4 regions of the Rhizobium sp. AN6A genome follow, and region 3 is predicted to be linked to each of the others. Evidence: predicted binding sites of a transcription regulator. Region 3 holds the regulator's gene; each other region holds the start of a gene.
The links. The regulator PhoB, encoded in region 3, activates phosphate uptake and scavenging genes when phosphate is short. The targets are predictions, from matches to a motif close to TGTCATNNANCTGTCAT.
Positions count from the first base shown of each region.

Region 1: the regulator PhoB is predicted to act here: its motif matches at 3,774-3,790, upstream of CRO62_RS25715 (LTA synthase family protein).
Region 2: the regulator PhoB is predicted to act here: its motif matches at 4,380-4,396, upstream of CRO62_RS04690 (DUF47 domain-containing protein).
Region 4: the regulator PhoB is predicted to act here: its motif matches at 2,987-3,003, upstream of CRO62_RS08830 (YdcH family protein).

Region 1 covers NZ_OCNC01000004.1:2,660,106-2,667,330, reverse strand. The annotation lists gene sthA (Si-specific NAD(P)(+) transhydrogenase) at 1-584, opposite strand, end outside; gene CRO62_RS25720 (DUF1003 domain-containing protein) at 1,129-1,662, opposite strand; gene CRO62_RS25715 (LTA synthase family protein) at 1,772-3,712, opposite strand; gene CRO62_RS25710 (NAD+ synthase) at 3,944-5,623, shown strand; gene CRO62_RS25705 (glyoxalase superfamily protein) at 5,773-6,150, opposite strand; gene CRO62_RS25700 (TolB family protein) at 6,343-7,173, shown strand.
Region 2 covers NZ_OCNC01000003.1:159,761-166,985, forward strand. The annotation lists gene CRO62_RS04675 (efflux RND transporter periplasmic adaptor subunit) at 1-615, shown strand, start outside; gene CRO62_RS04680 (efflux RND transporter permease subunit) at 617-3,763, shown strand; gene CRO62_RS04685 (NUDIX hydrolase) at 3,785-4,327, opposite strand; gene CRO62_RS04690 (DUF47 domain-containing protein) at 4,441-5,085, shown strand; gene CRO62_RS04695 (inorganic phosphate transporter) at 5,085-6,089, shown strand; gene CRO62_RS04700 (Ku protein) at 6,187-6,978, shown strand; gene ligD (DNA ligase D) at 6,982-7,225, opposite strand, start outside.
Region 3 covers NZ_OCNC01000004.1:1,515,589-1,522,813, forward strand. The annotation lists gene pstC (phosphate ABC transporter permease subunit PstC) at 238-1,722, shown strand; gene pstA (phosphate ABC transporter permease PstA) at 1,719-3,041, shown strand; gene pstB (phosphate ABC transporter ATP-binding protein PstB) at 3,056-3,871, shown strand; gene phoU (phosphate signaling complex protein PhoU) at 3,970-4,695, shown strand; gene phoB (phosphate regulon transcriptional regulator PhoB) at 4,727-5,410, shown strand; gene CRO62_RS19960 (GcrA family cell cycle regulator) at 5,711-6,244, opposite strand; gene CRO62_RS19970 (aspartate aminotransferase family protein) at 6,675-7,225, shown strand, end outside.
Region 4 covers NZ_OCNC01000003.1:1,068,167-1,075,391, forward strand. The annotation lists gene CRO62_RS08805 (tetratricopeptide repeat protein) at 1-537, opposite strand, end outside; gene ykgO (type B 50S ribosomal protein L36) at 638-763, opposite strand; gene CRO62_RS08815 (5-(carboxyamino)imidazole ribonucleotide synthase) at 903-1,988, opposite strand; gene purE (5-(carboxyamino)imidazole ribonucleotide mutase) at 2,003-2,470, opposite strand; gene CRO62_RS08825 (YdcH family protein) at 2,625-2,828, opposite strand; gene CRO62_RS08830 (YdcH family protein) at 3,065-3,241, shown strand; gene CRO62_RS08835 (sulfite exporter TauE/SafE family protein) at 3,341-4,105, opposite strand; gene CRO62_RS08840 (thiamine phosphate synthase) at 4,209-4,862, shown strand; gene CRO62_RS08845 (tetratricopeptide repeat protein) at 4,871-5,971, shown strand; gene CRO62_RS08850 (inositol monophosphatase family protein) at 6,136-6,936, shown strand; gene CRO62_RS08855 (flagellar motor protein MotA) at 7,137-7,225, shown strand, end outside.

The sequences.
Region 1 (7,225 bases), 1.1 Mb from region 3:
GCACTGAAGATCGTGGCATATTCGATGCCGATGACGCCCGCGCCGACAACGACCATGGAGCGCGGCAGTTCCTTGATCTCGAGGATCTCGTCCGAATCGAGCACTGCAGCGCCGTCGAAGGGAATATGTGGTGGCCGGTAGGGCCGCGTGCCGATGGCGAGCAGAATGGAAGCGCCGGTGACGTTCATGACTTCACCGTCGTTCTTCACCACCTTCACCGTGTTGGCATCGACGAAGCTTGCCGTGCCGCGAATGTGCTGCACGCGGTTGCGGGCGAACTGGTGTTCCAGCACCTCGACCTCGTGGTCGAGCGTGATCAGCAGGCGGCGGCGCAGATCGTCCGCGTCGATCTCCTGCTTGACGCGGTACGAGCGGCCGTAAAAACCGCGTTCGCGCCAGCCGGTGAGATTGAGCGCGGTTTCGCGCAATGTCTTGGAAGGGATGGTGCCTGTGTGCACCGAAACGCCGCCGACGCGACTGCCCTTCTCGATGACCAGAACCCTCTTTTCGAGCTTGGCGGCCTGGATGGCGGCGCGTCTTCCCGCCGGACCGCTGCCGATAACAATCAGATCGAACTGGTACATGAAAACCCCGGAACAGAATGTATTGCAATGACCGGATGTCGCATCCGGGATGGCGCTGCCGCGAAATGGTCGTGATGCCATTTTGACCAGGGGAAGTGATTCCCTTGTCAGCCTTGCACACAAGAGTGCAATGCAACAAACGCCTGCGTCAATCTGTAGCGCAAGAATCTGACGGATTCGTAACCGTTTTGTCCGCTCGTCGTTTTGCGACGCAAAGATGCGCCTTTGCGCCCGGCCCGGCTTTCGCCGTCGGGTTTTCGTGGTTTCAGACGGGTTGTGCCCGGTCACGCGCTGATTGGGGTTGGAGGGGACGGATGCTTGCGCAACCGGGCCCTTTCCAGAAAGCCGTATTTCGCAAGAGGCAGTGCACGGCCTTTTGCGAAATGGTCCTGTCACCATGAACGTGCCACCGTTCCCACCACCAGGACCGTCCTTCGGTTTACGCCACGTCTGGCGTCTACCCGGCAGGACTGCATTCAAGATAACAGGGTAAGGCGGGGCGGGGAAAAGCGGGGATGGATTTTCGCGCGCCGGTCCTTTCTCGTCAGTCTTCTTTCCGGGTAACATGGCGGTGAAGGGCAGCGAGGTCCTGTCTGAGTGCTGCCAGTTCGGCCAGCACCTTCACGTCGATCTTTTCGTGCAGAGACAACACCTCAAGCTCGGCTTTCAGGTTCACCTCATAATCCTTGGCGGCCTCGAAACGGTCGCGGGCGGCCTGCCGGTTCTGCGACATCATGATGATCGGAGCCTGAATGGCCGCGAGCATGGAGAGCAGAAGATTGAGGAAGATGAAGGGGTAGGGGTCGAAGGCCCGCGTCGTCAGCACGATGGTGTTGATGATTGCCCAGAACACCAGGAAAAAGCAGAAGCTGAGGATAAATCCCCAGGAGCCGCCAACCCTTGCAATGCTGTCGGCCAGCCTGTCGCCCAGGTTTGCCCCGGCGGAAAATTCCGCATTGGTGTCGGTCGAGACCAGCTTTTTCTGGTGCGACAGTTCCAGAATACGACGCTCCACCTCGCCGATTTCCCGGGAGGAGCGCTTGAAGTGCGAAACGATATAGTCGGAGATGTCTGACACGGTGCTTCTCGTGGTGCTGATGGTTCGGTACGGCCCTGTCGAGATAAACCCGCATGGCAATGGAATTCAAACGATTTCCGCCGCCATGCCGTTCAGGCCTCCAGACCCATCAGACGGACGGCGTGGCGTCATTTACCCAGTTGAAGCCGGGGAAGAAGCGCTCTCGGCCATATTGCTCGCCGAACATCATGTCGAATTGCAGCAGACGATAATTGCGCACCACGTCCGGAATGGAATTGGGCGAAATCGACCAGTCGGGCAGGGCCTTGCCATCCGTTGCCACCAGCATATGCCGGTCGACGACGGAAAACGCATCCTGCACTTCACCCAAAGTCCCCGTATAGAAGGGGTCTGAGAAACCGGCTGTTTTCAGTACGTGATAGGGCAACAGCGCCGGGCTGATGGTGCCGATATTCTTGCGCACACCCGTCTTCGAGGACCAGACGACGAGCGGCGTCTCGTGTTCCTTTTTCATGACTTCCAGCGGTGCGCGGCGGCTGGCCACCATGCCCGGCATGTAGCCGCTTTCCACGAATGTCTGGCCAAGCGGCGGCAGGTGATCGCCGAAGAGCACGATGATGGTTTCGCGCTCGCGCTTTTTTGCCCAGCGCATCAGCTTCAGAAGGGCGTCGTCGGCCTCCGCCACGCCCTGCGCATAGGTACCAAGCGCCTGCGATGCGGAAGCGGAAAGATCGCCCTCTACGCCGATGGTGTCGCTGGCATAACGGCCCGCCTCGTAAGGTCCGTGTCCCTGCAGGGTGACGGCGAAGAGGAAGAGCGGGTTGCGCGCATCGTCCGCGGCCACCATGATCTGGTCCATCAGCGCGTCGTCGGAGGCGAAGTTGCCGCGCTTCTCCATGGGCGGCAATGTCTCTTCAGAGCGGAACTCCTCGAAGCCGAAATTCCTGTAGACTTCCTTGCGGTTCCAGAACCATTCCTGAAACGGATGCATGGCGATGGCCGAATACCCTTCGCCACGGAAGAAGCTGGCAAGCGAGGGCACCGGGCGACGGATATATTGCTGGTAGGGAATGCTGCCATAGGGCAGGAAGGCGTTGGAAAAGCCGGTCAGCGCCTCGAATTCCACATTCGCCGTCATGCCGCCGAATTCCGGCGAGAACACGTTGCCGGATTGCTTGGCGCGGATGTTGGGCATCGGATCGGCAGAGAGCTTCACGTTTTCAAGCCGTGTCGGATCCCACAGCGATTCGCTCATTAACATGATGACATCAGGGTAATCGCCCTTGTTGGCTGCAAAGGCGGCGGGTTCCGAGGTCAGGTCTGCAATGCTGTTTTCGCCGTAACCCTGCGGCGCCGAGACGTTGGCCATGGGAATATTGAAGGCAAAGGCCATCAGGAAACCGTTATGGCGGTAATTCTCGTGTTGATCCCACATCATGGGGATGATGTTGAGACGATCGCGCACCCACGAATAATGCGAATAGTCCATCAGCGAGGCGAGGCCGGCCAGAAGCGGCAGCGCCAGCACAAGACCTGCGGCGCGTTCGCGCCAGCTCAAGCCCGGCGAATAACGCCGCGCCAGCAGCCACAGCGTGGAAATGGCCGCAACCATTGCGCAAAGGCCAAGGCCGACCAGCACGGCCATCAGCGGCTGGGCTTTCAGCATGGTGGGCAGAAGCTCGAGGATCTGCCGGCCGAACAGCAGGTCGGAAGGATAAAGCGGATCGGAGAGATAGGTCTGTTTCTGCGCGGAAATCAGCCCTGTCAGTGCGCAAAGCGGCGCAACGGCGATGAGCGACAGGTAACGGCGGCCAAGGATGGAATCCAGCGCTACGAGCAGCAGCAGCACGGCGGCAATGGTGGTCATGCCGGGGCGGGCGGATGAGGTGAGGAAGGTTCCGACATCAACAAGCGAACCGCGCGCGATCCATTCCAGCGCCACGACAAGCACGACCGACGAAAACGTCAGATTGGCAAGCGTGTAGGCCTTACCCGAAAGCTTGGAAAGGCCCCGCGTCCATGCAGGCGAAAAGACAAAATCAGCCTTTTCGGAAGCCGTTGTTTTTGGCGCCGAATGTCTCAAACTCATACTCCGGTATTACGAGGCGACACCGCGCAATTCGGGGAGGTGAATCGGGGCGTCGCAAAACTGTCATGTAACTGTCACATAAGCGCGATGAACGCGACATGAACTTTGCGGAGTGTGGCCGGTGCGGTGATAACCTTAGCGTGAATGCCTGTTGCGGCTTCACCCCATCAAGGTGGTGCGGCATGCAATTGCCGCGTTGCGGAGCGGGCACGGGCGCGGTATTGAAAAGCCATGAGCGACAGACACGACATCAAAAACCATCTTCGAATTGCCGTCGGGCAGTTCAATCCGACTGTTGGCGACGTGGCGGGCAATCTCGCCAGGGCGCGCGAAGCACGGGCCGATGCGGCGACGCAGGGTGCCGATCTCCTGCTTCTGACCGAGCTGTTCATATCCGGCTATCCGCCGGAAGACCTGGTATTGAAGCCGGCTTTTCTGAAAGCGTGCCTGAAGGCCGTGGAAGAACTGGCGGCGGAGACCGCCGATGGCGGGCCGGGCGTCGTCATCGGTTTTCCGCGTCAGGGCGAAACGGGCCGGCACAATTCGGTTGCGCTTCTGGATGGCGGCAAGATCATCGCGCTGCGTGACAAGATCGACCTGCCGAATTACGGCGAGTTCGATGAAAAGCGTGTTTTCGCCGAAGGTTCGATCTCCGGTCCCTATAATTTCCGCGGTGTCAGGATCGGCATTCCGATCTGCGAGGAAATCTGGAACGATATGGGTGTGTGCGAAACGCTTGCCGAAAGCGGGGCGGAAATCCTGCTGGTGCCGAATGGTTCGCCCTATTATCGCGGCAAGCTGGATGTGCGCCATCAGGTGGCGCTGAAACAGGTAATCGAAAGCGGCTTGCCGCTGGTCTTCGCCAATCAGCTTGGCGGGCAGGACGAGCTGGTTTTCGACGGCGCGAGCTTCGGTTTCAATGCCGACAAGACCCTTGCCTTCCAGATGAGCCAGTTCGAGGCGACCCTTGCCGTCACCGACTGGAAACGCACCGAAGAAGGCTGGCGCTGCGAGAGCGGTCCCTTCTCGAAAATCCCTGAAGGCGAGGAGGCGGATTACCGGGCCTGCATGCTGGGCTTTCGCGATTACGTCAACAAGAACGGCTTCAAGAGCGTGGTTCTCGGCCTTTCCGGCGGTATCGATTCGGCGATCTGCGCTGCGCTTGCTGTTGATGCGCTGGGCGAAGAGCGGGTGCGCTGCATCATGCTGCCCTATCGTTACACCTCCGAGGATTCGCTGAAGGACGCAGCCGATTGCGCCAGAGCGCTCGGCTGCCGTTACGATATCGTGCCGATCGCCGAACCGGTGGATGGGTTCCTGTCGGCGCTTTCGGAAATGTTCGAAGGCACGGAAGAAGGCATTACCGAAGAAAACCTGCAGAGCCGCACACGCGGCACCATTCTCATGGCTGTTTCCAACAAGTTCGGCTCGATGGTGGTGACAACAGGCAACAAGTCGGAAATGTCGGTGGGGTATGCGACGCTTTATGGCGACATGAATGGCGGTTTCAATCCCATCAAGGACCTCTACAAGATGCAGGTCTACGCCATCTCCAGCTGGCGCAATTCCCATGTGCCGCCGGGCGCGCTCGGGCCGTCCGGCGAAGTGATCCCCGCCAATATCATCTCCAAGGCGCCATCCGCCGAATTGCGCCCCAACCAGACAGACCAGGATTCACTGCCGCCCTATCCGGTGCTGGACGATATTCTGGAGTGCCTGGTGGAAAAGGAAATGTCGGTCGAGGAAATCCTCGCGCGTGGCCATGATATCGCGACGGTGCACCGGATCGAGCATCTGCTCTATCTCGCCGAATACAAACGCCGCCAATCCGCGCCCGGGGTGAAGATCACCAAGAAGAACTTCGGCCGCGATCGCCGTTATCCGATTACCAACCGGTTCAGGGACAGGTAGTCGAAGGACGGCGTGGAGGGAGCTTGCTGGACCCCGGGTTTAGTTCGGGGTGACGGAGTGCGGATGCTGCGACTTCGCCATATATCGATGTCGAAGACGCATCATTTCCCTCCAACGGCGCGGACACGCCGCGCCGTTTCCCTATCTCGTTAAATAACCTGCCCCACATCGATGCGGTTGCCATCCGGGTCTTCGAAAACGAAGGCCCGCAGGCCATAATCCTTGTCTTGAAGACTTTTGATGATGCGAAGCCCGTGGCTTTTGCAAAGCGCGTGCAGCGCGTCGACGTCGCTGACCAGCATATGCGCCACATTGAAGGGGGCCGGTTTGTGCGTTGACTGCAATGTCAGGTGCAACTCGGCACTACCTTGTTTCAGGATCATGAAACCGACAGGGTTGCCGTTTTCGAAGGTCTTTTCAAAGCCCAGCACACGGACATAAAAGTCATGGGCCTTTTCGATATTCTTGACAGGAAGCATTGCGGCGATCCGACCGAAGCGGATGCCGTGATCGGCGATGGTATTCATCGCGGAACCTCGGATCTGGGAGAAACGGGCAGGGGTGCGGGCGGTGCCGGAACGCTGCTGTTTTTTCCTATTTGAATTTGCAGGGCGGTGCCTGCGGCAATAGGATCATAGTCACGGCGGTGGTGGATGCAAACGGAATGTTTGTGCCATTCAACGCTCCACGTCAGACGATCGACAGGCCCGGGAGGCAGCATGCGCAGTTCCATCGAAATCTTCAACATCCGCACCCGGCAGATGCGGGTGGTCTGGCAGACGCCGGAGCTGTTTGAGGCGCCGAACTGGTCGCCGGACGGGAAATATCTGCTTCTGAACTGCGATGGCCTGCTTTACCGCCTGTCACTTGCCGGCGACCCTTCGCCGGAAACGGTCGATACCGGCTTTGCGACAATCTGCAACAATGACCACGGCATTTCGCCTGACGGTTCGCTTTATGCCATTTCCGACAAGGTGGAGTTCGGCAAGAGTGCCATCTACCTTTTGCCATCGACGGGCGGAACGCCGCGGCTGATGACGAGGAACCTTCCCTCCTACTGGCACGGCTGGTCGCCGGACGGGAAAGGTTTCGCCTATTGCGGCATTCGCGATCAGGTTTTCGATATTTATTCCATGGACATAGACAGCGGCGTTGAGACACGCCTTACCCATGGTGAAGGCCGTAATGACGGGCCGGATTATTCGTCGGATGGAGAATGGATCTATTTCAACTCCAGCCGCACCGGCCAGATGCAGATCTGGCGGGTGCGGGTGGATGGCTCGGCCGTCGAGCGTATCACTGACAGCGCCTATGGCGACTGGTTCCCGCATCCGTCCCCCAGCGGTGACAAGGTCGTCTTCGTCTCCTACGACGCCGATGTCTTCGACCATCCGCGCGACCTCGATGTGCGCGTGCGGCTGATGGATATGGATGGCGGCAATGTCGAGACGCTGTTTGACCTTTTCGGCGGGCAGGGAACGATGAATTCGCCCAACTGGTCACCTGACGGGGATGAGTTCGCTTATGTGCGGTATTTTCCCGTTGGGTGATGCGGTAGGGGTGCTTCAGCCGGCGCGCGTCTGCGCGGCGAAAGGCCGCTTT
Region 2 (7,225 bases), on a different contig from region 3:
GCGCAGGTGGATATCGCCCGCCTTGCCCTTCGCAATGCCGAAATCCGCGCGCCTTTTGATGGCACCATTACCCGCCGGCAGGCAGAAGCCGGCTCCCGCGTCAGTGCCGATGGTGAACTCATGACGCTGGTCGATACAAGCATGCTTGAGGCGAAGGTTCTCGTTGCCACGCGCGACATCCCACGTGTCGCCGTTGGCCAGACGGCGGAACTCGATATTGACGGCATCGGCGGCCAGTCTCTAAGAAGCACCGTTGACCGCATCAGCCCGGTTGCCGAAGACGGGACGCGCTTCGTTGCCGTCTACCTGCGGCTTGCCAACCGCGACGGCCGGCTGTGGGGAGGAATGTTCGCCAGCGGGTCCATCCTCGTGCGCGAAAAAAACGATGCGCTTGTCGTTCCTGCAATCGCACTTCGCAAAGACGAAACCGGCTACCATGTCCTTAAAGTCCTGAACGGCCATCTTCGCCGCCAGACGGTGGCGGTGGGATCGCGCTGGAACGACGGCAGCCTGATCGAGATCGGCGCCGGTCTACAGGACGGTGAGACGATCCTGACTGCACCGCTTCCCGAATTGCAGCCCGACATGGCTGTCACGGTCGACAAGGCAGGCTGAGATGTTTCTGACCCGCATATCCGTCTCCCATCCCGTTTTCGCCACCATGATGATGGTGGCGCTTCTGGTCATGGGTCTTTTCTCGTTGCAGCGGCTGGGGCTCGACCTCTACCCCAATGTCGACGTTCCGGTCGTTGTGGTGTCCACCGCTTATCCGGGCGCCACGCCCGAAACGGTGGAGACAGAATTGACGCGCCCGGTCGAGGATGCGCTGAACGCCATCGGCGGTCTGGACGAGATCACGTCAACCTCCTACGAGGGACGCTCTGTCGTCGTCGCAAAATTCAAGCTCGAGGTTAAGAGCGCAACCGCGGCACAGGACGTGCGCGACAAGATCGCCGCCATCGACGCGAATTTCCCGCAAGAGGCCAAAAAGCCGGTCATATCCCGGTTCGATCCCGCCGCCGAGCCTATCCTGTCGGTGGCGATAAGCTCGACGTCGCTCGACGTACCCGCACTCACCACCCTTGCCGACCAGAAGGTGGTGCGGCAACTGACGACTGTTCCCGGCGTCGGGCAGGCAACGCTGGTTGGCGCCCGCAAGCGGCAGATCGACATCACGATCGACGACACCCGCATGCGCGCGCTTGGGATCGGCATCAACGAGGTGGTGAGCGCGCTACGCACCGGCAACAGCAACAGCCCGGCTGGAAGCCTTGTCGATACCGTTTCCGAACGCACGATCCAGGTGCAGGGCCGCATCGCAGAACCGCAGGCGCTGCTGGACATGGTCGTCGCCCGGCGCGGTGGCGTAGCCATTTATCTTCGCGACATCGCCGCGCTCTCCGAAGGGGCTGCAGACCCCGAAAACCGTGCCCTCTATAATGGCCAGACTGCGCTGGCGATCGACATCGTCAAGGTTCAAGATGCCAACACGGTTCAGGTTGTCGCGGATGTGAGAAAGCGCCTCGACGCCCTCAATGCCGACCTTGTTCCGCAAAACGTGCAATTGCGAGTCATTACGGACACATCCATTCCCATCCGGGAATCCGTCACGCAGGTGCAGACGACGTTGATAGAAGGGGCGGCACTTGCCGTAGCCATCGTCTTCCTGTTCCTCAATTCCTGGCGCAGCACCGTCATAACCGGACTGACGCTGCCGATCGCGATCATCGGCACGCTGGCGGTCATTGATGTTATGGGCTTCACGCTCAATACCCTGAGCCTCCTGGCGCTGACGCTTTCCATCGGCATTCTGGTGGATGACGCCATCGTCGTGCGCGAAAACATCACCCGTCACCTTCACATGGGGAAATCCCATATCCGCGCAGCACTCGATGGCACGAACGAAATCGGACTTGCGGTGATCGCGACAACGGCGACAATCGTGGCGGTCTTCCTGCCCGTCGCTTTCATGGACGGCATCGTCGGCCGGTTCTTCTACGAATTCGGCATCACCGTTTCAGCTGCCGTGCTGATCTCGCTTTTCGTCGCCTTCACGCTCGATCCGATGCTATCGAGCGTCTGGTACGATCCGGATGCGCAACCCAACACCCGGCGCGGTCCGGTGGGCCGGCTGATCGCCCGTTTCGATCACGCCTTCGAATGGCTCGCCGATCAATATAGGCACGTGATCGGCTGGACATTGCGCCACCGGCTCGTCACCCTGCTCGTCACATCAGGCATTTTTGTCGGTAGCCTGCTGATGGTGCCGCTGGTGGGTGCGGAATTCGTACCGAATACGGATGAAGGCCGCTTCCAGATCAACGTCACGGCACCGGTCGGCTCCTCGCTGGAGTACACCACGGCAAAGGTGCGGCAGGTCGAGAAGGCACTCCAGGAATCCCCGGAGGTCGAGATGCTCTATTCCACCGTCAATACCGGCGGCACCGTCGGTAAACATCGCGCCGCCGTTCTGGTGGGACTGGTGCCGCTGGAGATGCGCACCCGAACTCCGGTCACGCTGGCCGATCCAATCCGCAAGCGCCTGTCGGCCATATCGGGCATAGAGGTCGCGATCCTGCAAAACGGTCTCGGCGGTGGCGAAAGCCCCGTACAGCTCAGCATTCTTGGCGACGACCGGGCGATCCTTGAAAAGATCGCCGACGGTCTGATGGAAGATATGAAAAAAATCCCCGGCCTCGTGGATGTGACCTCGAGCACCCGCGACGTGACCTCCATCCTTTCGGTACGCCTGAAACGCGAGGCGGCAAGCGATCTCGGCATTTCCCGATCCGACCTTGCCGCAGCGCTCTCGCCGCTCATCGCCGGTGAGAACGTGTCGAAATGGACGGATGCGGGCGGTAACAGCTACGACATCGTCGTGCGCCTGCCCGGCGAGCGGCGTGCCGACACGACGAGGATCAGCGAGTTGATGATCGCCACCGGCCGCACGGCATCCAACGGCTCGCCCCTGATGGTACGTCTGGATCAGGTCGCCGATATCACCACCGTGGAAGCACCTACCGAAATCCGCCGCATCGACAATCGCCGCGAGGTGCTGGTTTCGGCCAACATATCCGGACGAGCGCTTGGCGAAGTGACAGACGTGTTGAAGACCCTCACCGCCGCCCGCGACCTGCCGGACGGCTACCATATCCGCTTCGGCGGCGACGCCGAAACCATGGAGGAGACGGTCGGCCACATGGTAACCGCGCTCGCAATGGCGGTCATCTTCATCTACATCGTGCTCGCCTCGCAATTCGGCAGTTTCCTGCAACCGCTCGCCATCATGGCGTCGCTGCCGCTGTCCCTCATCGGCGTCCTCGTCGGGCTCTTGGTTGCCGGCAGCACGATCAACATGTTCTCGCTGATCGGCTTCATCATGCTGATGGGCCTCGTTACCAAAAACGGCATCCTGCTTGTCGATTTCGCCAACCGCGAAAGGAAGCGTGGACTTTCGCTCAACGAAGCGCTGGCAAGCGCCGGTATCATCCGCTTCCGCCCGATCATCATGACGACGCTTGCGATGATTTTCGGCATGATTCCGCTCGGGCTGGCCGTGGGCGGTGGCGGGGCGCAGCGCGCGCCAATGGCGCACGCAGTAATCGGCGGCCTCATCAGCTCCACCCTGCTCACCCTGATCGTCGTGCCGACAATCCTGTCTTACATCGACAGCGTCACCCGGCGTTTCGCCCGCCTGCTACCGAAGGCACCGGACGAGATGGGAGAGACCGGATCGGTCGAACGACCAGCATCACCATCCTAGGTTCGCTGCTGGCGTTTGCCGTCAGGACTTTTCCTCGGTCAGGCGCTTCCTCTTCCCCCTCGGGCGGAAGTCGACCAGAAGCGATTTCAATTCGATTTCTCGGACGCGCCTTGCTGCCTCGTCCGGGCGAACCCATTCCAGAAGGCGTTCGCCGCGCTCCTTGAAACTCGTTTCCTCCCCGGTGATCTCGATCTGGAAGACATCGACAACGCAGGGAACGACATCGCCATTGTCGAGCATCTTGAGATAGGTGTAGCGGCCAACGGCGTCCTTCCTCACGCGGCCGCGAACGCCCGCTTCCTCCCAAGCCTCGATCGCGGCAGCCTCATGCGGCTTCTTGCGTTTCATCGGCCAGCCGCGCGGAATGATCCAGCGTGCGCTGGTGCGAGAGGTGACAACAAGGATTTCGATCTCTTCACCGCTTCCGGTATAACGGAAGCATAAGGCGGCATATTGCTGCCGGAAAGAGCCGGTGAACAGCTTTTCGGGAACAGCAGCAAGTTGCTGGAGCAATGTCAGGGAACGCGCCGGACGGGCTTTCCGGCTTTTCTTCGTGGATTTCATATCCGTTGATACTGCCGATTTTCCGGGTTGCATCAATGCCCCGCGTGCATTTATGACAGTTTTATGACAATCACCCCCCACAACTAATAAAGCGCCATTGAGGGCCAATTCGCATGATGAGCATTTTTCGCAAGCTGATGCCGCGCGAGGACCGTTTCTTCGACATGTTTAGCAAACATTCGGAAACGGTCGTCAAAGCCGCCGCAGCTCTAGACCACCTTCTGAGCGGCGTCGACGTCGAGAAAAACTGCGACCTTATCGTCGCCCTCGAAGACCAGGCGGATGATATTACCCACGACGTTCTGCTTGCGGTTCGCCGCAGCTTCATAACGCCCTTTGATCGTGGCGATATCAAGGACCTCATTCAGTCCATGGATGACGCCATCGACATGATGCACAAGACCGTCAAGACGATCCGGCTGTTCGAGCAAACCGAATTCGACCCGCTGATGCGCGAGATGGGCCACGAGATCGTACGCGCGGCAAGCCTCGTCGCCGAAGCCATCCCGCTTCTGGAAAAGGTTGGCACCAATGCCCAGCGCCTGTCGGTGATTGCCGAAGAGGTCACCCGCGTCGAAGGGCGCTCCGACGAGCTTCATGACCAGGGCCTGAAGGACCTCTTCCGGCGCCATGGTACGACCGGCAATGCCATGGCCTATATGATCGGCAGCGAGATCTACGGCGAACTCGAAAAGGTCGTCGACCGCTTCGAGGACGTGGCGAACGAGATCAGCGGCATCGTTATCGAGAACGTCTGATGGATGTCGCGCTTGCACTGCCGCTGCTTGTCGGCCTTATCGCCATCGCGCTGTTCTTCGATTTTCTGAACGGTCTCCACGACGCCGCAAATTCCATCGCCACCATCGTCTCCACCCGTGTATTGCGCCCGCAATATGCGGTGGCATGGGCGGCCTTCTTCAATTTCATCGCCTTCCTGTTCTTCGGCCTGCATGTGGCCGAAACGCTCGGAACCGGCATCATCGATCCGGCCATCGTCTCCCCGCAGGTCATCTTCGCGGCATTGATGGGCGCCATCGTCTGGAATATCGTCACCTGGATCTTCGGCATTCCCTCCAGCTCGTCACATGCCTTGATCGGCGGTCTCGTCGGTGCGGGCTTTGCCAAGGTCGGTTTCAATTCCATCGTCTGGTCGGGTCTTCTGAAAACCGTGGGCGCGATCTTCATGTCGCCGGCCATCGGCTTTTTCCTGGCACTGCTGCTGGTGCTTGCCGTCTCCTGGCTGTTCGTGCGCCAGACGCCCTTCGCCGTGGATCGCACCTTCCGCATCATGCAGTTCATTTCCGCCTCGCTCTATTCGCTCGGCCACGGCGGCAATGATGCACAGAAGACCATGGGCATCATCGCCGTGCTGCTGTTCAGCCAGGGGCATCTTGGAGAGAGCTTCTACGTGCCGTTCTGGGTGGTGATCTCGTGCCAGTCGGCCATGGCGCTCGGCACACTGTTCGGCGGCTGGCGCATCGTGCACACCATGGGGTCGAAAATCACCAGGCTGAACCCGATGCAGGGGTTCTGCGCCGAAACCGGCGGTGCGCTGACACTTTTCGGCGCGACGTGGCTCGGCATTCCGGTGTCCACCACCCATACGATCACCGGCGCCATCATCGGCGTCGGTGCCGCGCGTCGCGTCTCGGCGGTGCGTTGGGGCCTTGCGGGCAATATCGTCATTGCCTGGGTCGTGACCATGCCCGCCGCTGCCCTGATATCCGCATCTGTCTATGGTCTTACATCGCTGTTCGGCTGAGACAGAGACCCGCCCTCTCTGCCAAAGCTCCCGGAACAAAAGCCACCCTGTGGTTGTTGATCCGGGAGACAATAGGCGACAAGGCGGATCTCGGATCATGGCACGGCAGGTCTTCTGGAAGGGCTATCTGAAGCTGTCGCTGGTGACGGCAGCAGTTTCGCTGACGCCTGCCACAACCGAAAGCAACAAATACCGCTTCCACGTTCTCAACCGCAAAACCGGCAATCGCGTCGAAAGCCGCTATGTCGACAGCGTTACCCACAAGCCGGTGGCCGCAAAGAACCAGGTGAAGGGGTTTCCCCGCGCCGAAGACGATTATGTGTTGCTGGAGGATGACGAGATCGATGCGGTCGCGCTCGAAAGCACCCGCACCATCGACATCCAGACCTTCGTACCCACAGGCTCTATCGACTGGATATGGTACGACCGGCCGCACTTCCTGCGCCCGGAAGACAAGATCGGCACGGAAGCCTTCAGCGTGATCCGGGAAGCGATGCGGGCAAACGGCGTTGTCGGCATTGCGCGGCTTGTTCTCTATCGCCGCGAAAGAGCGGTTCTGCTGGAACCGTCAGGCAAGGGCATCATTCTGTGGACCCTGCATTATGGCGAGGAAGTGCGCGAAAGCATCGACGCGCTGGACCCGAAGATGAAAATCGAAAAGCCGCTGCTGGACGCGATGGAAAAACGCATCGGCAAACAGATGACGGGATGGAAACCGGCGCTGGTTCAGGATCCGATCCAGAAAAAGATCAACGCTTTGCTGAAAACCAAGAGCAAGACCGTCTCTTCCCCGGAAAAGAAGACCGGCACGAAAACCCGGACCGGCGGCAACGTCATCAACATCATGGATGCCTTGAAGAAAAGCCTTGCCTCGGACAAGAAAGGCTGACGCTCATCGGGCCTTTTTCGGCAGGGGTCGCGCGGCAGCGAAAAAGCCGTCCCATGGATCCTTCTTCAGGGCAGAAAGGCGCGCGCCGATATTGCTGACCGTGAAGTGTGCCGGACCTATCTCATCTGAGAGTTCCGCCCATTCGATTGGCGCTGAAATGGCGGCTCCCGGTCGGGCACGTGTCGAATAGGGCGCAACAGCCGTATTGCCCCTGCCATTACGCAGATAGTCGAGGAAGATGCGGCCC
Region 3 (7,225 bases):
CCGCTCCGGTACCGTTGTGCTTAAGGCGGCTGTCTTCGGTTGACAGTTCCCATCCATCGCCGTCCACATAATTGTTGATGGATTACAGATGGATAGGATGTATCAACCTTGACGCTTGCCAGACTTTGTTACAGTCAGGCGGCAAGCATCTCTGGATGGTCCAGCGGTCTCGTTTTGATGACTTTTTGATTTGCCCGATATCGCACCGTGCTCTTGAGGCACGACGAGGGAACTCTAATGAACACATCGATCCTTTTGCTGATACTGGTGTTGATCGGCATCGGCAGTTATCTGCTCGGAAGCCGCCGCGCCGTTGCTTTGTCTGGTGGGCGTCCCGCCAGCATGCATTCCCGTGCCGGTTATCACGGTTCCTACGCTGTCGTCTGGGCGGTGCTGCCCGCAGCGCTCATTCTCTGTATCTGGCTTGTTATCAGCCCGCTGATCGTTACCTCTGCGGTGCGTGGCGAATTTCCCGAGGATGTGCGCTCCCAATCCGAAGCGCAGCAGAGCCTCACCTACGGCATGGTAACGTCCATCGCCCGCGGTCTTCAGCGTCTGACGCCGGAAGAAACCGCAAAGGTTGATGCGGATACGGCTGCGGTAAGATCGCTTCTGGCATCGAAGGGCGTGGCAATTGCCGGCGAACCCCAGCGTTTCATGGTCGATGCCGCCCAGACGCTGAATGCGATGACCTCCACCAGCCGCCTGGGCATGATCGCCACCGTGCTGCTGGCCGCATTCGCCGGTGCCGCTTATGCACTGCGTTCAATCGCGCCGCGTTTTCGGGCGCGCAACAGGGTGGAGAGGGTCATTCTCGCGGCTCTGGTCGTCGCGTCGTCCATCGCCATCCTGACGACCATCGGCATCGTCCTTTCGATGCTTTCAGAAGCAATCCAGTTCTTTACGATGGTTCCGGCGCACCAGTTCTTCTTCGGAACGGTGTGGGATCCGCGTTTTGCCGCTGCCGGTGCGACCGACTCCTCGGGCCAGTTCGGCCTGATCCCGCTGCTCGCCGGCACGCTCTATATCGGTTTCGTCGCCATGCTGGTCGCCGTTCCGGTCGGGCTGTTTTCGGCGATCTATATGTCGGAATATGCGACGCCGCGCCTTCGCTCGATTGTAAAGCCGCTGCTCGAGGTGCTCGCGGGCATCCCGACAATCGTCTACGGCTTCTTCGCGCTGACGACCGTTGGTCCTTTCCTGCGAGATATTTCCACGCAGATCAGCGGTCTTGCGACAGGCAACTACGCCAACTTCATCCAGGCGCAGAGCGTCATCACCGCCGGCTTCGTCATGGGCATCATGCTGATCCCTTATGTTTCGTCGCTGTCTGACGACATCATCACCGCCGTGCCGCGTTCGCTGCGCGATGGCTCTCTCGGTCTCGGCGCCACGCGCTCTGAAACCATCAAGAAGGTCATCCTTCCCGCCGCTCTTCCCGGCATCGTCGGCGCCGTGCTGATGACGGCGTCGCGTGCGATTGGCGAGACCATGATCGTGGTTCTTGCGGCTGGCGTCGCTGCCCGCCTGCAGCTTAATCCCTTCGAACCCATGACAACAGTGACGGTCAAGATCGTCAGCCAGCTGACGGGTGACCTTGAGTTTACCTCGCCGCAAACGCTGGTGGCCTTCGCGCTGGGCATAACTCTTTTCGCAATCACGCTTTGCCTGAATATCTACGCGCTTTACATCGTGCGCAAATACCGGGAGCAATATGAATGACCGACATCGTTTCCCCGGCGGCCGGTGCTGCCGCAGTGAACAAGGCCACGCGCCGTGATATCGGCATCAAGCGTCGCTATGCTGCTGAACGCCGCTTCCGCGCCTATGGATTGGCAGCAATCTCGTTCGGCCTCATCTTCCTCTTTCTGTTGCTCTGGTCGGTCGTATCCAAGGGGCACACCGCCTTCCAGCAGACGATGATTACCGTTCCGGTCGAGTTTTCCGAACTGATCATCGATCCGAAGAACGAGCGCGCAACCAATCCCGCAAAGCTGATGACGGCCAACTACCCCGTCCTCGCCCGTGATGCGGTTGCCAAGGTTCTCGGCGTCGCGCCGACGGATAAGGCAGGCCTTCGCGCCGTCAACGTCATGATCTCCGACAGCGTGCGCACCCAGCTGCGTGATATCGTCGTCGCCGATCCTGCCGTCATCGGCACCACGCGCAGCGTCACGCTTCTGGCGTCGGGCGATGTCGACAGCGCCTTCAAGGGCCAGGTCGACATGTCGGTGGATGAAGCAAACCGCCGTATCTCGAACCAGCAGCTCGGCTGGATGAACCAGCTCGTGGAAAGCGGACAGCTTGGCAAGCATTTTAATACCGGCATCTTCGTCAACGGCGCTTCGAGCCGTCCGGAAGCCGCGGGTGTTGGCGTTGCGCTGATCGGCTCGTTCTACATGATGCTGATCGTGCTGGTGCTGTCGCTGCCGATCGGTGTTGCGGCCTCCATCTATCTGGAGGAATTTGCCCCCAAGAACCGGTTGACGGACCTTATCGAGGTTAACATCAACAATCTGGCGGCTGTTCCCTCCATTGTTTACGGTCTGCTTGGTCTCTCCGTCTTCATCAACTTCATGGGCTTTCCACGCTCGGCCTCGCTGGTCGGCGGCCTCGTCCTGACGCTGATGACCCTGCCGACTATCATCATCGCGACCCGCGCTGCATTGAAGGCCGTGCCGCCGTCGATCCGCGCCGCCGCACTCGGTCTTGGCGCTTCCAAGATGCAGACGATTTTCCATCACGTCCTGCCGCTGGCAATGCCTGGCATTCTGACCGGCACCATCATCGGTCTCGCCCACGCACTGGGCGAAACGGCGCCGCTGCTTCTGATCGGCATGGTGGCATTCGTCGCGAACTATCCGACAACGCCTATGGATCCGTCCACGGCCCTGCCGGTGCAGATTTACATGTGGGCGAACGAAGCTGAGCGTGCCTTTGTCGAACGGACATCTGGCGCTATCATCATCCTGCTTCTGTTCCTCATTCTCATGAATGTTGGCGCAATCCTGTTGCGTCGCCGCTTTGAGCGGCGCTGGTAGAGGGAGCTAGAGCAATGAACATGTTGTCGGAAGCAGCAGTTGAAAAGGCGCTGGACAAGAAAATGAATGAAGTCTCATACAAGATGATCGGCAAGGACGTTTCGGTTTATTACGGCGAAAAGCGCGCGCTTTACGACGTGAACCTCAATGTCCGCGAAAACACGGTGACTGCACTTATCGGCCCGTCCGGTTGCGGTAAATCCACTTTCCTGCGCACCTTGAACCGCATGAACGACACGATCGACGGTTGCCGGGTCACCGGCAAGATCACGCTCGATACCGACGATATCTACGATCAGCAGATCGACGTCGTGGAACTGCGTGCCCGCGTCGGCATGGTGTTCCAGAAGCCGAACCCGTTTCCGAAGACGATTTATGAGAACATCGCCTACGGCCCGCGTATCCACGGTCTCGCCCGCAACAAGGCGGATATGGACCAGATCGTCGAGCATAGCCTGCAGAAAGCGGGTCTCTGGAACGAGGTGAAGGATCGTTTGCTGGAATCCGGCACGGGCCTCTCCGGTGGTCAGCAGCAGCGTCTGTGCATCGCACGCGCGGTTGCCGTCAGCCCGGAAGTGATCCTGATGGACGAGCCGTGCTCGGCGCTGGATCCGATCGCGACTGCGAAGGTCGAGGAACTGATCCACGAACTGCGCACCAACTACACCATCGTTATCGTCACGCACTCCATGCAGCAGGCGGCGCGCGTTTCCCAGCGTACGGCCATGTTCCATCTTGGTCATCTTGTCGAAGAAAACGAAACCGACAAGATGTTCACCAATCCGGACGACCAGCGCACGCAGGACTACATCATGGGCCGCTTCGGCTGATCCCCGGCCGGTGCTTTATCGTAACCGTACAAGACTGGTGCCTCTGCCGTGCCCCGCTGTTGGGCACGCGCATGCAGGCCAAGCCGGAGGAATAGACCATGACACAGACAACGACCCATTCGCATATCCTGTCTGCCTATGACGACGAACTGAAGTTTCTGACGCGCCGCATCGCTGAAATGGGCGGTCTTGCCGAGCAGATGTGCGGTGACGCCGTGCGCGCGCTCGTCAATTCCGATGCGGCGCTCGCGCAGAAAGTCATTTCGGACGACACAATTCTCGACCACGCTGAGCGCGAAATCGGCGACAAGGCGATTGTAACCATCGCCAAGCGTCAGCCGATGGCGGCAGACCTTCGCGAGATCATCGGCACCCTGCGTATCGCCGCCGATCTCGAACGCGTCGGCGATCTTGGCAAGAACACGGCCAAGCGCGTTATCGCTGTCGCCGGCACCGGCGTTCCGCGCAAGCTCGCCCGCGGCATCGAGCATCTGTCCGACCTGGCGCTGGTGCAGCTCAAGGAAGTCCTTGACGTCTATTCCACGCGTTCCGCCGAAAAGGCCAATGCGATCCGTGAACGCGACGAAGAAATCGATGCCATGTACACGTCGCTCTTCCGGGAGCTTCTGACCTACATGATGGAAGACCCGCGCAACATCACCACCTGCACGCATCTTCTGTTCTGCGCCAAGAACATCGAGCGTATCGGCGATCATGCGACGAATATCGCAGAGACGATCTATTACATGACCACCGGCAGCCAGCCGGAGGGCGAGCGTCCGAAGGACGACAGTTCCAACACGCTTGGTTCGGTGACCGAGTAACAGACAAGCAGAAGCTTGCGGAGTTCAGCATATGGTGCCCAAGATTGCAGTTGTGGAAGACGAGGAAGCATTGAGCGTCCTGCTTCGTTACAATCTCGAGGCTGAGGGATACGACGTCGACACGATACCCCGTGGCGACGAGGCGGAAATCAGGCTGCAGGAGCGCATTCCGGATCTTCTCATCCTGGACTGGATGTTGCCCGGTGTCTCCGGTATCGAACTGTGCCGGCGCTTGAGAATGCGGCCGGAAACAGAACGCCTGCCCATCATCATGCTGACGGCGCGTGGCGAAGAGAGCGAACGGGTTCGCGGTCTCGCTACCGGCGCTGACGATTATGTCGTCAAACCGTTTTCGACGCCGGAACTCATGGCCCGGGTCAAGGCCATGTTGCGCCGGGCCCGTCCGGAGGTTCTGTCGTCGGTGCTCAAATGCGGCGATATCGAGCTGGACCGCGAGACCCATCGCGTTCACCGCAAAAGCCGCGAAGTGCGCCTTGGCCCGACGGAATTCCGCTTGCTGGAATTCCTTATGACGTCGCCGGGTCGGGTGTTTTCCCGCTCGCAATTGCTGGATGGCGTCTGGGGTCACGATATCTATGTCGATGAGCGCACTGTCGATGTGCATGTCGGACGTCTGCGCAAGGCCCTGAATTTCTCGCACATGCAGGATGTCATCCGCACGGTGCGTGGTGCGGGATATTCGATGGAAGCCTGAGCGAAGCGGAACCAGATAGTTTCGCTGGCGAAGTAGTGCACCAAAGAAATCAGGAAGCCCGAAATCTGAAGAGATTTCGGGCTTTTTTTATATGAATACCGCCAAACTCGATGCCATTGTCCGTTTTGACCGGAGGAGATCGGCGACGCGTTGAAATCCGGATTGAAGAGGCCCGCCTAATAGTAAGGGGAAAGGGTGCGCCCTGCCATCAAGCCACCCCAGAAAGCGGCTTGATTTTCGTCATAAAAAAACGGGCCCGAAGGCCCGTAATTTTTGAGTGCTGAATGCGTGCCGCAACACTCAAGCCTTGCGGCGCTCGCTCACCGGCTGGTAGGCGAGTTTCGCATGGAACTTGCAATAGGGCGAAGATTCCAGCGCTTCACAACCGCAGAAATGGAAGTCGTCCTTCAGCGGATCGCCAACCGGCCACTTGCAGGTGCGCTCGGTCAGTTCCGTCAGCGTCAGGCGACGGGAAATCGGCGTGACAACGTTCTTGGAAGGAACGTAATCGAGAACCTGCGCGGTCTCGATATCGATCTCCTCGTGCAGCGCCGTTGCCGCGTTCGAACGGGTGAGGATGCGCGCCGGTGCCGCGTTGACGCGACCTGCGAAAGTGGTCGTGCGCGGGGCAGGGGCAGCGGTGCGCTTCGGCGCGGAGCGTGCCGAAGTCACTGGACCGCCAGCCTTGACGCGTCCCGGCAGATTGAGACGATGGACCTTGCCGATCACGGCATTACGGCTGACGCCGCCCAGCTGCGCTGCAATCTGGCTGGCGCTAAGGCCCTCGGACCACAATTTCTTGAGCTTTTCGACTCGTTCGTCTGTCCAGTTCATGCCGCTTCTCCGCTTGTCGCGTGTATTTTCGGCAGAATCCCTCTACGTCTCGCGGGCATGCCGCAAGCGTGGTTTCTGCCTGATTTTCGGTGACTAGTTCCGCCGCAATGCAGTCTAGTAATTAGCGATTAACCTAGTGCCAGCCAGACTCCGTGGCAAGAGTCGCGGGAATCATCTGGAATCGATTTTCCGGTTTTCCCCAACTTGCTGGCGTATTGAGTCTGAAAGGCAACACCTTGGGGCTGGCCCGCCGCCGCATACTAGTGCTTGAGAAGCCCGGGAAACGCTGACTTTTGTTGACATCGGCAAACGAAGTGACAATAGTGCCCCTGCCGCCGCGAGGCGGCATTTTGATTTTCAGGCGAGGGATAACCCCGCAAGCCTATTGACAACAGTTTGACAGCGCATCTGCGCAAGGAGTGATACAGCCATGGCCGAAGCCGGCGCGCCATTGTTTGATACGTTTTCAAGAGCCCCCCTGCGCTTCGAGCGCGGTGAGGGTGTATGGCTGTTCACGGAAAGCGGCGAGCGATATCTGGATTTTGCGGCCGGTGTTGCTGTCAACTCGCTGGGCCACGCCCATCCTCACCTCGTTGATGCGATCAAGACGCAGGCCGAGAAGGTCTGGCACGTCTCGAACCTTTATGAAGTGCCGGGACAGGAAAAACTCGCCAGGCGCCTGACGGAAGCGACTTTCGCGGACAAGGTATTCTTCACAAATTCAGGCGCGGAAGCCCTGGAATGCGCCATCAAGACCGCCCGCCGTTATCACTATACCAAGGGCCATCCGGAGAAGTTCCGCATCGTGTCCTTCGAAGGCGCTTTCCATGGCCGTACACTGGCGACGATCGCCGCGGGTGGCCAGCAGAAATACCTCGAAGGTTTCGGTCCCAAGGTCGAAGGTTTCGATCAGGTTCCGTTCGGTGATGTCGATGCCCTCAAGGCCGTCATCACGGCTGAGACTGCAGCACTTCTGATCGA
Region 4 (7,225 bases), on a different contig from region 3:
GCGTTCCCAGGCTTTCAGCGCCAGATCGTCACGGCCTGAGGCTTCGAGGATGTTTGCAAGGCTTGCCAGTGCCGGAAAATAGCGCGGCTCCTTCTCCAGTGTCAGATTGATATCCGCCATCGCCTTTCGGGTGTCGCCATCGGCAAAATGCACCATGGCGCGGCGATAGGGCGCCTGCACGTAATCCGGATCGAGTAAAATAGCCTGGTCGAGAAAATCGTAAGCGGCGGCGTTGCGCTTCTCGTCTGCGGCTTCGCCTGCCCACTGCATCAGGAGATTGATTGTCGCGCTGCCGGAATCGTTCCATTCGGAAGCGATCTGGTTGGCAATGCTGCGCGCCTTGACCGCATTCCGCTCTTTTTTCAGCGATGCGAAAAGACTGTCGACAGTCTTGGCAGGTGAAGGCGCAGCCTCCAGGGCTGCGGGAGGCTGACCATCTGCCGCATGAGCAAGGGACGCCATTCCTGAAAGCAGGAGGCCCGAAAGCAGGAAACCCTGAGCGACGATGATAGCCGTGCATAAACGATTTGGGCGCATGGGTTAAAGCTTAACCCGACTGCGCCCAATATCAAATGCAAAGTTCTGCACTGTCAACAAAGTGATCCGCGATGTGATCGCGAACCGCAGTTGCACTCAATCAGCCCTGACGAGCCTTGAAGCGCGGGTTCTGCTTGTTGATGATGTAGACGCGGCCCTTGCGGCGAACCAGGCGGTTATCGCGATGACGGGCCTTAAGCGCTTTAAGCGAATTCTTGATTTTCATTTTACTGGTCCGCAGTTTTGCACGGCTTTTACCGTGCTTATTCAAACAATCAAAAGCGCGCAACGGGGCGCGCTCTTTTCGGTTGGCAGGCAAATACCCGTTTGACCCCTGCCTGTCAACACTTCCAGACGTCTTTGCCTTAAAAGACTGAGGCTTTTCCTGTGTGCAAAAGCTCGGTCACATGGCCCATCTTGCGGCCGGGCCGTGCTTGCGTCTTGCCGTAAAGATGCACGAGACAGTCTTTTTTCGAAAGCCATGCTGGCACATCGTTGATGTCATCGCCGATGAGATTGGTCATGACACAATCCGAATGGCGGGCCGTGCTGCCGGGGGCAAGACCGGAGACGGCTCGTATATGCTGTTCGAATTGCGAGACCACGCAGGCCGCTTCCGTCCAGTGGCCGGTATTGTGCACGCGCGGCGCCATTTCATTGGCAACGAGCGAACCATCGCGCAGCACGAAAAACTCGATGCCGATCACGCCGACATAGTCGAGCGCGGCCAAAAGCTTTTCCGCCGATTGCACGGCAACCGCCTTCGCCGCATCGGAGAGTGCTGCCGGCACGGTGGATGTGTGCAGAATGCCGTTCAGATGAATGTTTTCGGCCGGATCATAGCAGGTAACGGTGCCATCCCTGAAACGGGCGGCAATGATCGAGATTTCCCGCTCGAAAGCGACAAAGCTTTCGAGGATGAGCGGCACGCCACCGAGTGCTGCGAAGGCGCCTGCGATGTCCTCACCACCCTTGAAAAGCCTCTGGCCCTTGCCGTCATAGCCCATGCGGCGGGTTTTCAGCACACCCTTGCCACCAAAAGCGGCCAATGCCGCTTCCAGTTCTTCCTGATTATCCACGGCGCGGAAATCGGCGGTCGGAATGCCGCAACCGTTGAGGAAGCGTTTCTCCGTCAGCCTGTCCTGCGAGGCGCTGAGAGCCTGCGGTGGGGGATAGACGGGAACGGAAGCGCTCAGCGTCTCGGCTGCGGTGACGGGTACGTTCTCGAATTCGTAGGTCACGACATCACAAAGGCGAGCGAGTTCCGCAAGCGCCGTCTCGTCATCGTATTCCGCGACGATCTGGCTGTTGCAGACCTGCGCCGCCGGACAATCGGCTTGCGGTTCGAGAACGATGGTGCGGTGGTTGAGGCGTGCGGCGGCCATTGCCAGCATGCGGCCAAGCTGCCCGCCGCCGATGATGCCGATGGTGAGATTGTTCGTGTTCATCATCACGTCAGAGGCTGTCACTGGGCGCTGTCCATGGGATATTCGGCAACCGCCGCTGACTGGCGCGCGCGCCATGCATCGAGCCGGTCTGCTAGGTCCTCGTCACCCAGCGCCAGAACCGCAGCTGCCAGAAGTGCGGCATTGATAGCGCCGGCCTTGCCGATGGCAAGCGTTCCGACGGGAATGCCAGCGGGCATCTGGACGATGGAATAGAGGCTGTCCTGCCCGGACATCGTCTTGGACTGTACCGGGACGCCGAAAACCGGAAGCGGGGTCATGGCGGCTGTCATGCCCGGCAGATGGGCGGCGCCGCCGGCACCCGCGATGATGACCTTGAAGCCTTCGTCTTTCGCGCCATTGGCAAAATCATAAAGGCGATCAGGCGTGCGGTGGGCGGAAATGATGCGGGCTTCGTATTCCACGTCCAGCGCATCCAGCGTATCGGCGGCATTCTTCATGGTCTCCCAGTCGGACTGGCTGCCCATGATGATGGCGACGGGGGGTGTCTCTGCTGTCACTTCGCTTCTCCGGCTTACAGCATAGGCGCAAAAATCGATTTTGATTTCTGCAAGGCACGATGCGTAAATTCAATAGATTAGAGCGTCTCTCGTGCATCCGGCAGGAAGCACGAAAGCCACTCTAGGCAATGATATCGGGAATGACCTGATCTTCGATCTGGGTCATCTTGTCCTTGACGGCCAGCTTCTTCTTTTTCATGCGTTGTATTCTCAGCGCATCGCAGTTGGTCTGGATCATCGCGTTGATCGCAGCGTCATAATCCTCATGCTCCTGGCGCAGCCGCGCCAGCGTAAGCCTGATGTCCGCCTGGTCCTGATCGGGCATCTTGTCATCCCCATTTTATGCCAGCCGGAGAGCCTCCGGCGCGTATGTCATCGGTTCTCGAGCCTCTATCATCAAATCGCGGTAACGGGAAGTTATCCCTTGCGACCAAATTGCCCACTTATTGCCTTCATTTCGCCTTCGACAAGACCAACGATCCATGTCACATTGTCGTCGTAAACCTGAAACTCCAGCGATGGAGAGCTGGAGGTAGGCTTAAAAATGGAAGGACGTGCCGCATGACCATTCAGGCTCATATTGCATCGCTCGAAAAGAAACACGGTGCTCTGGAGGAGGAGCTCGAAAGTATTCTTGCTTCCCCGTCCTCTGACGATAGAGAGATCGCCGATCTCAAACGCCGTAAACTGCGCCTGAAGGATGAACTACAGAGGCTTCGCGCCTCCACAAGGCATTGATTGATGCCATTCCGCAGCCTTCGATGAAGGACTGACGGATTCTTTTTCGGCCCTGGCGGTACATGCGTGCTGCCAGGGCTTTTTAGTGACCGCCTGGGTCTAGAAAGGCAGCCCGTCCCACAGCAGTTTCAGCGCCGCGATCAGCGCCATGGTATACATCAGCGGGTAGAACACTGATGGTTTCAGATATTTCACCACCCTTGCGCCGGCAAGCGTCGCCAGCATTGCCACCGGCAACAGGCTCGCCGATGTCTTGAGGTTGGTTGCATCCAGCGCTCCCAGCGCGAAATAGGGAATGAGCTTGATTGCATTCATGATCGCGAAGAAGCGCACGCTCATGCCGGTATAGGTCTTGGGATCGAGCTTCAGCGGCAGAACATAGATCTGGAAGGGTGGGCCACCCGCATGGGCCACGAAACTCGCATAACCGGACAGGCTGGACCAGAGCGTTGCGGCCACCGGACGCTGCGGTCTGGCCGGAATCTCCTGCCCCTTGCGGCTTTTGAAGCTCTCCTGGAAATAACGCAGTACGAACAGGATCGTCACCGAGGCGACGACGAGGCGCATGGCGTCTGCCGAGATGAGGCTTGAGGTCGCCCAGCCGAGAGTAATGCCGGCGATCGCGCCCGGAAGCATGATGAGGAGCGTTTGCCGGTGGTTGTGGTGCCGCCAGGCCCATAGCGCCACAAGATCCATCACGATCAGGATCGGCAGGAAGATTGCCGCCGCCTGCACGGGCGGGATTGCAAGCGCCATCAGCGGCACGCCCATCAGTGCCAGCGCGCCGCCCAACCCGCCCTTGGAAAGGCCGACAAGCACGACTGCGGGGATGGCGACGAGGAAAAAATGAAAATCGGTCAGCATGGATGAAGGTTGATCCTTTCGCCGGTCCGGTCTATCGGATTTATCATATCAAAACGAGTGCAGATAACGCCGAAAGTGTCTTCTGCCTGAAATGGACGAACCGATGACCAAAGTTGATAACCGTTGCCGCCTTGTTCTGATCGTCCCGCAATTGGACGACGCGCAAAAGCAGGCGACAGAATTGCAAGAAGCACTGCGAGGCGGCGATGTGGCTTCGGTCATCATTCCGCAATATGATCTGGATGACGCCACTTTCCAGAAACGCGCCGAATTGATCGTGCCGATGGTGCAGGAGGCTGGTGCCGCTGCCCTTATCGCGGGCGACAGCCGCGTTGCGAGCCGGGTGAAGGCGGATGGCCTGCATGTGGCGGGCAATGCCGAGGCGCTTGCGGAGGCCGTGGAAAACTTCGCGCCGAAGCTGATCGTTGGCGGCGGCAATGCCGACGATCGGCATAAGGCTCTGGAGATGGGTGAGTCCAATCCGGACTACGTGTTTTTTGGAAAGCTCGAAGGCGACATCAAGCCGGAAGCGCATCCCAAAAATCTGGCACTCGGCGAATGGTGGGCATCGATGATCGAGATTCCGTCCATCGTCATGGGCGGCACCGATATCTCTTCGGTGGTTGCCGTGGCCGAAGCCGGCGTGGAATTCGTGGCGATGCGCAGCGGCGTTTTTGACAATGCCTCAGGTGCTGCTCAGGCCGTTTCTGAAATCAACGCGTTGCTTGACGAAAAAGCGCCACGGTTTGACGGTTGATACAGGCGATGTTGATGCGCTCGGTTCACGTCTGCCTTTCTATTTCGCTGCTGGCGCTGTCTTTCGGCGCGCCGGCGGGCGTCGCTTTTGCCCAATCCGGACCGCAAAGCGAAAGCAACGCGCTTTCCCGCCAGTTGGAGGATGAGGCGCAGCCTTCCCGTCAGGGCAGGGTGCAATCCGAAGAGCAGAAGGACTTGCAACCGTCGCAGGGCGTCAACGTCTATCAGCGCATGGGCGCGGACCTGCCGGCCTTGCCGCCTGAAAAGGAGTTTAAGGGCCGGGTGGATGAGGCCTATGGGCATTTCCAGCGCGGCGAATATGTCCAGGCGCTCGACAAGGCGCTCAGCCGTGCGCAGAACGGCGATGCGTCCGCCCAGACGCTGGTGGCGGAAATGATGTCGCGTGGTCTCGGCATCGCCCGCGACGAAAAGACCGCGGCCTTCTGGTACCAGCAGGCGGCACAGGGTGGCGATCCCGTCGCGATGTTCAAATTCGCCCTCATTTTGATGGAGGGCAAGTTCGTTACCCGCGACAAGGCGAAGGCCGACGATTACATGCACCGTGCGGCGGAGGCCGGCAATGCTTCGGCGCAGTTCAACTGGGGGCAGATACTGGTTTCGGAAAATCCCGGCGTAAAGGGATTACTGATGGCCATGCCGTATTATGAAAAGTCCGCGGAGCAGGGCATTGCCGACGCGCAATATGCGGTGTCGCAGATCTACCACTCGGTCAAGGATGTGCCGGCAGAAAAGAAGTCCAAGGCGCGCGACTGGCTGACGCGGGCCGCAAAGGCCGGCTACGATACCGCGCAGGTCGATCTCGGCATCTGGCTGGTCAACGGTTTTGGCGGCGAGCGAAATCTGGATGAAGGCTTCCGCTGGCTTTACGGTGCTGCGCAGCGCGGCAATGTCGTGGCACAGAACAAGGTGGCGCATCTTTACATTCAGGCGCTCGGCACACGGCCCGATCCGGTGGAGGCGGCCAAATGGTACGTGCTTTCCCGCCGCGCCGGGCTGAAGGATCCGTCTCTCGAGGATTTTTATCTCGGGATCACCGACGAGCAGCAGAAAAAGGCTATCGAGGCGGCAAATCGTTTCCGTCCGATGTGATGCACGGCCGGTTGTTCGGCGCCAGCGTGCATGTGCAGGCTTTTTGCCTTGAATTTCCGCGCGTTTTGTGGTCTTGAACCGCAAACTTTCAATTCAAGAAAATAATGACGTTCCTGCCCGGCTAGCTTGCGGGTGGTTCGCAAGCTTTCCAGGAAACAAATTCGATGGCACGTTCAGCCCTTCTCAATGTCATGGTTCAGGCCGCCCTCAAGGCGGGTAAGTCTTTGTCGCGTGACTTCGGTGAAGTGCAGAACCTTCAGGTTTCGGTCAAGGGACCGAGCGATTTCGTATCGCAGGCGGACCTCAAGGCTGAAAAGATTGTGCGCGATGAGCTGATGAAAGCCCGCCCCACCTACGATTTTCTGGGTGAGGAAGGCGGTGAGGAAAAGGGCAGTGATGGTGCGCATCGCTGGATCGTCGATCCGCTGGATGGCACGACCAACTTCCTGCACGGCATTCCGCATTTCGCCGTTTCCATCGCGCTCGAGCGGAACGGCGAAGTCGTAGCCGGCGTGATTTTCAATCCGGCGACCGACGAACTCTACACCGCCGAGCGTGGCGGCGGCGCGTTCCTTAACGATCGTCGTATCCGCGTTGCCGCGCGCAAGGCCTTGACGGATTGCGTCATCGGCTGCGGTGTGCCGCATCTCGGTCGCGGTAATCACGGCAAATTCCTCGTCGAACTTCGCCATGTCATGGGTGAAGCAGCCGGCATCCGCCGCATGGGTGCTGCAGCACTCGACCTTGCCTATGTTGCAGCAGGTCGCCTGGACGGTTTCTGGGAAGCAGAGCTTTCGCCGTGGGATATGGCGGCCGGTCTGGTGCTGATTCGCGAAGCTGGCGGGTTCACCTCCGACGCCAAGGGCGGCGCGGATATCTTCGGCAGCGGCAGTGTTGCTGCCGGAAACGAATATATCCACAAGGCACTTGTGGAAGTTGCCAACCGTCCGATTCCGGGTCGTTGATCGATTTCGGCAGAAAACCTGCCGTTTAATCCAGGTTTTAGGCGCCCGGCGAACTATCGCCGGGCGTTTTTGTTTTTTCGGTCTTCGGTCAAGCCGCATTTCGTGAAATGCCTGTGACGAAAGACAGGCTTTTCGCTTCAAATCGTCGCAATTTTCAAATAGCGTCCGGTTGATACGTGACCGAAGGGAATGCGAACGTTATGGCGGATTCGGAGTTGCTCGATCTCGGCGTGGAGAAGCCGGTGACCACACGGCAATACAGCCACAAGCTGCCCAGCCCCACACCGTT